Regions from separate parts of the Lysinibacillus sp. FSL K6-0057 genome, predicted to be linked through region 2. Evidence: a T-box and tRNA genes for the amino acid it is inferred to sense, from the RefSeq annotation. Region 2 holds a T-box; the other regions hold tRNA genes.

Region 1 (2,163 bases), 790 kb from region 2:
TAAAAATGGCTCCGAAGGCAGGACTCGAACCTGCGACAACCTGATTAACAGTCAGGTGCTACTACCAACTGAGCTACTTCGGAATAATGGTGGGCCTAAATGGACTCGAACCATCGACCTCACGCTTATCAGGCGTGCGCTCTAACCAGCTGAGCTATAGGCCCTTGGAGCGGGTGATGGGAATCGAACCCACGACATCAGCTTGGAAGGCTGAGGTTTTACCATTAAACTACACCCGCATAAATGGTGGGTCAGGACGGAATCGAACCGCCGACACTTAGAGCTTCAATCTAATGCTCTACCAACTGAGCTACTGACCCATTTCGTCCATGCTAAGCTTGCTCACTCTTTTGCTTCTCATGACTTTTATTTTAAAAATGGCGGTCCCGACCGGGATCGAACCGGCGATCTCCTGCGTGACAGGCAGGCATGTTAACCGCTACACCACGGGACCTTTTGGTTGCGGGGGCCGGATTTGAACCAACGACCTTCGGGTTATGAGCCCGACGAGCTACCACTGCTCCACCCCGCGATAATTTTATGCTGTTTCGAGTTTTTAAAGCACCATTTATAAAAATTTAAAACTGGAGGAGGTAGAGGGATTCGAACCCCCGCGCGGTGTTACCCGCCTGTCGGTTTTCAAGACCGATCCCTTCAGCCAGACTTGGGTATACCTCCGTTACAATATATAAATGGTGGACCTTGCAGGACTCGAACCTGCGACCGGACGGTTATGAGCCGTCTGCTCTAACCAACTGAGCTAAAGGTCCTTAAGATGGCGGCAGAGGGGATCGAACCCCCGACCTTACGGGTATGAACCGTACGCTCTAGCCAGCTGAGCTACGCCGCCAGGATCTTTATACTGGTTAATTTACTTATGGTGGAGCCTAGCGGGATCGAACCGCTGACCTCCTGCGTGCAAGGCAGGCGCTCTCCCAGCTGAGCTAAGGCCCCATAAATTTTTAGGAAATGGTCGGGAAGACAGGATTCGAACCTGCGACCCCTTGGTCCCAAACCAAGTGCTCTACCAAGCTGAGCTACTTCCCGTTGTTCTTTTGGCGCGCCCGACAGGAGTCGAACCCATAACCTTCTGATCCGTAGTCAGACGCTCTATCCAATTGAGCTACGGGCGCATTTAAGATGGTGCCGAGGACCGGAATCGAACCGGTACGGTAGTCACCTACCGCAGGATTTTAAGTCCTGTGCGTCTGCCAGTTCCGCCACCCCGGCACATTTGGAGCGGAAGACGAGGTTCGAACTCGCGACCCCCACCTTGGCAAGGTGGTGTTCTACCACTGAACTACTTCCGCATGTGCATAAGTTTTTTTATCTGGCAATGAAAATAATGGTGCGGGTGAAGGGAGTCGAACCCCCACGCCTTGCGGCGCTAGATCCTAAGTCTAGTGCGTCTGCCAATTCCGCCACACCCGCTTATTATTATTTCAAAAATGGTGAGCCATGAAGGACTCGAACCTTCGACCCTCTGATTAAAAGTCAGATGCTCTACCAACTGAGCTAATGGCTCGAAAAAATGGTGCCGGCTATAGGAATCGAACCCACGACCTACTGATTACAAGTCAGTTGCTCTACCTGCTGAGCTAAACCGGCATATGGTGGAGGATGACGGGCTCGAACCGCCGACCCTCTGCTTGTAAGGCAGATGCTCTCCCAGCTGAGCTAATCCTCCTGGGTACTATGCCTAGCGACGTCCTACTCTCACAGGGGGAAGCCCCCAACTACCATCGGCGCTAAAGAGCTTAACTTCCGTGTTCGGTATGGGAACGGGTGTGACCTCTTTGCCATCATCACTAGACTTGCACATGGATGTGCTGGCTTCTGCGTTGCAACACGGATGTTGCGTTCTTAGCAGAAGTTCCTTTTAAAAGCTTCAAAATACATAGTATCTTAAAAACTTGTTGAAAGTGTTGTTCTTTCAAAACTGGATAAACGATACATTGAATGGTTCAAACGTTTTGGTTAAGTCCTCGATCGATTAGTATTCGTCAGCTCCATGTGTCACCACACTTCCACCTCGAACCTATCTACCTCATCGTCTTTGAGGGATCTTACTTACTTGCGTAATGGGAAATCTCATCTTGAGGGGGGCTTCATGCTTAGATGCTTTCAGCACTTATCCCGTCCACACATAGCTACCCAGCGATG
Region 2 (2,163 bases):
AGCAAATGATTTCTCAATAAACTTCAATGTACGGTTTACAAAATTACCATAGGCTCCGAGTAGTTCACCATTATGGCTATAAATAAATTCCCGCCATGAAAAATCAGTATCACGATTTTCTGGCGCATTCATCGTTAGGAAGTAACGAATAGAATCCGCATCATAACGACTTAAAATATAAGGAACCCATACAGCCCAATTCTGACTAGTAGATAATTTGCGTTTTTCTAATGTTAAATACTCATTTGATACAATATGGGTAGGTAATGCCTTAGATCCAATTCCCATTAAAATGGCTGGCCAAATAACTGTATGGAATGGAATATTATCCTTTCCATGTACATAGTATGAAATGGTCTCTTCATTCCATAAATCTTCAATGGCTATTTGATGCTCTTTTGCCCATTCTAAACTTGCTGTTAAGTACCCTGCTACAGCTTCAATCCATACATATATTTTTTTCCCTTCAAAACCTGGCACTGGAACATCTATGCCATTCGGTAAATCTCTTGTTACTGCTCGGTCAGGAACTCCTTCTGCCAAGTATCGCTCCGTTAACCCTAAAGCATTGTCTCGCCAGCGTTTCTCGGCTTTCGCTTGAGCTAAATAGGACTCCAATCTTCCTTGAAATTGACTAAAGGTAAAATAAAAGTGCTCCGTTTCCCGAATAACAGGTTCATTCCCACAAATTTTGCAGCGCTTATCAATTAAATCCAATGGGTCTAAAATTTCTGAGCAGTTATCACATTGATCTCCTCTTGCTTTCGCTCCACAATTTGGACAGAGCCCCTCAACAAATCGATCTGGTAGGAATTGCTTATCCGTCTCACAGTAAGCCTGTTCAATTTTCTTTTTGTATAAAAAATTGTTAGCCAGTAGCTGTAAAAAAAGGGCCTTAACGGATTCATGGTGGTGCTCCGCATCCGTTCTTGTGTACAAATCATAGGTAAATCCTAAATCATGAAAGCATCTAGTAAATTCATCATGATAGTGATTGGCAATAGCCTCTGTCGTTGTATTCTCTTGCGCGGCACGAATAGAAATAGGTGTACCATTACAATCACTGCCTGATACATATAAAACCTGCTCACCCTTTTGTCGGTAATATCTAGCCAAAATATCACCTGGTAATAATGCGGCAACATGCCCTAAATGCAAAGAGCCATTTGCATACGGCCAAGCGCCTCCAATAACAATCGTCATTCTAAATTGCTCCCCTCACAGAAAAAATGGTAAAAAAAATCGCCCTAATCAAATCTGATTAGGACGAGTATACCCGTGTTACCACCTATATTTACAAATAGCTCACACTATTTGCCTCTATCAGTACGTCTCCATTCAAAAAGAGAGATACTGCCGCTGTTGTAACGAGTGCCCATCTCGTCGTAATCTACTGGCTAAAAAGCTTTCGGTACGAAGCTCAAAGGTCATTTTCAAAAGGGTTCATTTACCTCATTTCCACCAACAGAGGCTCTCTACAAAATGTTAATCCAATTTACTTTTCCTTTTCAATGCTTTGTCTATAGGATTGGCACTATTTTACGCCTTCTTGTGAGGAAATGCAATGATTGTCGTTAAATCGTCCCTTTTTTTTGATACACTTTCGTGCGTTAATCTAAAGTAACATTTACCAATGCAGTTAAATCATCGATCACTATATCTGCTTTTTCTAATTCCCTGTCTTGTGCAAAGTCAAAGCGAACGCCTATCGATAGTAACTGATTATCCTTTGCAGCTTGGATATCCGAAGAACGATCTCCTACCACTGCTCCGTACTCAATTTTGTTTTCATCTACAACTCTTTTAACCAGATCTGATTTATGCCCACTTGCAATAGCTTGAATGCTATAGATTCCCTTTATAAAACGCTCTAACTGATAGGTTTCAACGATTGCTTGTAAATAGTCGACCTGTCCATTGCTCGCTATGTATAACGGATAATTCTCTGACAATGTTGCAAGGGTTTGTTCAGCATGTGGATACAATGCACCCTTATGTCCACGTATTTGCTCAATCAGCTTTACATGGAATAATACATTGCTCTCTTCTCGTATCTCCAGCGTATGCATAGGGCATAATGTTTCCCACACAACAGGTAAAGGAACACCCATTATTTCTCGATATTTTTCTATCGGCGTTTCGCCCTGCCATAAGCCACTTGTC
Region 3 (2,163 bases), 790 kb from region 2:
TTTGAAATAATAATAAGCGGGTGTGGCGGAATTGGCAGACGCACTAGACTTAGGATCTAGCGCCGCAAGGCGTGGGGGTTCGACTCCCTTCACCCGCACCATTATTTTCATTGCCAGATAAAAAAACTTATGCACATGCGGAAGTAGTTCAGTGGTAGAACACCACCTTGCCAAGGTGGGGGTCGCGAGTTCGAACCTCGTCTTCCGCTCCAAATGTGCCGGGGTGGCGGAACTGGCAGACGCACAGGACTTAAAATCCTGCGGTAGGTGACTACCGTACCGGTTCGATTCCGGTCCTCGGCACCATTTTAAATGCGCCCGTAGCTCAATTGGATAGAGCGTCTGACTACGGATCAGAAGGTTATGGGTTCGACTCCTGTCGGGCGCGCCAAAAGAACAACGGGAAGTAGCTCAGCTTGGTAGAGCACTTGGTTTGGGACCAAGGGGTCGCAGGTTCGAATCCTGTCTTCCCGACCATTTCCTAAAAATTTATGGGGCCTTAGCTCAGCTGGGAGAGCGCCTGCCTTGCACGCAGGAGGTCAGCGGTTCGATCCCGCTAGGCTCCACCATAAGTAAATTAACCAGTATAAAGATCCTGGCGGCGTAGCTCAGCTGGCTAGAGCGTACGGTTCATACCCGTAAGGTCGGGGGTTCGATCCCCTCTGCCGCCATCTTAAGGACCTTTAGCTCAGTTGGTTAGAGCAGACGGCTCATAACCGTCCGGTCGCAGGTTCGAGTCCTGCAAGGTCCACCATTTATATATTGTAACGGAGGTATACCCAAGTCTGGCTGAAGGGATCGGTCTTGAAAACCGACAGGCGGGTAACACCGCGCGGGGGTTCGAATCCCTCTACCTCCTCCAGTTTTAAATTTTTATAAATGGTGCTTTAAAAACTCGAAACAGCATAAAATTATCGCGGGGTGGAGCAGTGGTAGCTCGTCGGGCTCATAACCCGAAGGTCGTTGGTTCAAATCCGGCCCCCGCAACCAAAAGGTCCCGTGGTGTAGCGGTTAACATGCCTGCCTGTCACGCAGGAGATCGCCGGTTCGATCCCGGTCGGGACCGCCATTTTTAAAATAAAAGTCATGAGAAGCAAAAGAGTGAGCAAGCTTAGCATGGACGAAATGGGTCAGTAGCTCAGTTGGTAGAGCATTAGATTGAAGCTCTAAGTGTCGGCGGTTCGATTCCGTCCTGACCCACCATTTATGCGGGTGTAGTTTAATGGTAAAACCTCAGCCTTCCAAGCTGATGTCGTGGGTTCGATTCCCATCACCCGCTCCAAGGGCCTATAGCTCAGCTGGTTAGAGCGCACGCCTGATAAGCGTGAGGTCGATGGTTCGAGTCCATTTAGGCCCACCATTATTCCGAAGTAGCTCAGTTGGTAGTAGCACCTGACTGTTAATCAGGTTGTCGCAGGTTCGAGTCCTGCCTTCGGAGCCATTTTTATTTTGGGGAAGTACTCAAGAGGCTGAAGAGGCGCCCCTGCTAAGGGTGTAGGTCGGGTAACCGGCGCGAGGGTTCAAATCCCTCCTTCTCCGCCATGGGCCCGTTGGTCAAGTGGTTAAGACACCGCCCTTTCACGGCGGTAACACGGGTTCGAATCCCGTACGGGTCATACTAAGTGCAGTAGATGAATTTACATCTACTGCACTTTTTAATTTACTTAAAAATAGCTAGATAATAATAAACCTTTACAGAAATTAGATCCTGTAAGGGTTTATTGTTTTTCTGGAGGTTTAGATTGGAATTCTCGGTGTTTGTAGGTCCAAAACCAATGTATAACTGATATATTTGCTTGCTCTGACTACCCCTGTTTAATTTTGGTAATAAATTTTGTATTTTAAAGCTAGATCGACTAAGCTATTGGTAAAGGGGGAGATAGGTATGAAGGAAAAATTAAAGTGGGTGCACAATCAGCTAGACAACACAAACCAAGGCTCACCATTACTATCATATTTTACACTGGAACAAGTAAAGAAGGTTGGTCAATTTCAGCGTACATATGAGCGATTTGAGCAGACACCTCTCCATCATCTTGAGGCACTTGCTTCATATATGGGTGTAGAAAAAATCATGGTTAAAGATGAATCTTATCGATTTGGTTTAAATGCCTTTAAAGTATTAGGCGGTATTTATGCAATTGCGCAATATATTGCCAATAA

The links. The T-box of region 2 lies ahead of metG (methionine--tRNA ligase). A T-box ahead of a tRNA ligase gene usually reads a tRNA of that ligase, here a tRNA-Met.
Region 1: it has a tRNA-Met gene. The T-box ahead of metG (methionine--tRNA ligase) is inferred to sense a tRNA for this amino acid. The anticodon was not compared.
Region 3: it has a tRNA-Met gene. The T-box ahead of metG (methionine--tRNA ligase) is inferred to sense a tRNA for this amino acid. The anticodon was not compared.

What each region holds. Positions count from the first base shown of each region.
Region 1 covers NZ_CP152047.1:3,885,741-3,887,903, forward strand. Annotated here, with positions in the region: tRNA gene MHB40_RS19285 (tRNA-Asn) at 7-83, opposite strand; tRNA gene MHB40_RS19290 (tRNA-Ile) at 88-164, opposite strand; tRNA gene MHB40_RS19295 (tRNA-Gly) at 166-239, opposite strand; tRNA gene MHB40_RS19300 (tRNA-Phe) at 245-320, opposite strand; tRNA gene MHB40_RS19305 (tRNA-Asp) at 379-454, opposite strand; tRNA gene MHB40_RS19310 (tRNA-Met) at 458-532, opposite strand; tRNA gene MHB40_RS19315 (tRNA-Ser) at 586-678, opposite strand; tRNA gene MHB40_RS19320 (tRNA-Ile) at 694-770, opposite strand; tRNA gene MHB40_RS19325 (tRNA-Met) at 777-850, opposite strand; tRNA gene MHB40_RS19330 (tRNA-Ala) at 879-954, opposite strand; tRNA gene MHB40_RS19335 (tRNA-Pro) at 971-1,047, opposite strand; tRNA gene MHB40_RS19340 (tRNA-Arg) at 1,057-1,133, opposite strand; tRNA gene MHB40_RS19345 (tRNA-Leu) at 1,142-1,230, opposite strand; tRNA gene MHB40_RS19350 (tRNA-Gly) at 1,236-1,310, opposite strand; tRNA gene MHB40_RS19355 (tRNA-Leu) at 1,347-1,431, opposite strand; tRNA gene MHB40_RS19360 (tRNA-Lys) at 1,450-1,525, opposite strand; tRNA gene MHB40_RS19365 (tRNA-Thr) at 1,533-1,608, opposite strand; tRNA gene MHB40_RS19370 (tRNA-Val) at 1,612-1,687, opposite strand; rRNA gene rrf (5S ribosomal RNA) at 1,698-1,813, opposite strand; rRNA gene MHB40_RS19380 (23S ribosomal RNA) at 1,974-2,163, opposite strand, start outside.
Region 2 covers NZ_CP152047.1:4,671,777-4,673,939, forward strand. Annotated here, with positions in the region: gene metG (methionine--tRNA ligase) at 1-1,203, opposite strand, end outside; T-box leader at 1,260-1,521, opposite strand; gene MHB40_RS23320 (HAD hydrolase-like protein) at 1,611-2,163, opposite strand, start outside.
Region 3 covers NZ_CP152047.1:3,877,457-3,879,619, reverse strand. Annotated here, with positions in the region: tRNA gene MHB40_RS19225 (tRNA-Leu) at 17-101, shown strand; tRNA gene MHB40_RS19220 (tRNA-Gly) at 138-212, shown strand; tRNA gene MHB40_RS19215 (tRNA-Leu) at 218-306, shown strand; tRNA gene MHB40_RS19210 (tRNA-Arg) at 315-391, shown strand; tRNA gene MHB40_RS19205 (tRNA-Pro) at 401-477, shown strand; tRNA gene MHB40_RS19200 (tRNA-Ala) at 494-569, shown strand; tRNA gene MHB40_RS19195 (tRNA-Met) at 598-671, shown strand; tRNA gene MHB40_RS19190 (tRNA-Ile) at 678-754, shown strand; tRNA gene MHB40_RS19185 (tRNA-Ser) at 770-862, shown strand; tRNA gene MHB40_RS19180 (tRNA-Met) at 916-990, shown strand; tRNA gene MHB40_RS19175 (tRNA-Asp) at 994-1,069, shown strand; tRNA gene MHB40_RS19170 (tRNA-Phe) at 1,128-1,203, shown strand; tRNA gene MHB40_RS19165 (tRNA-Gly) at 1,209-1,282, shown strand; tRNA gene MHB40_RS19160 (tRNA-Ile) at 1,284-1,360, shown strand; tRNA gene MHB40_RS19155 (tRNA-Asn) at 1,365-1,441, shown strand; tRNA gene MHB40_RS19150 (tRNA-Ser) at 1,452-1,542, shown strand; tRNA gene MHB40_RS19145 (tRNA-Glu) at 1,545-1,616, shown strand; gene MHB40_RS19140 (diaminopropionate ammonia-lyase) at 1,886-2,163, shown strand, end outside.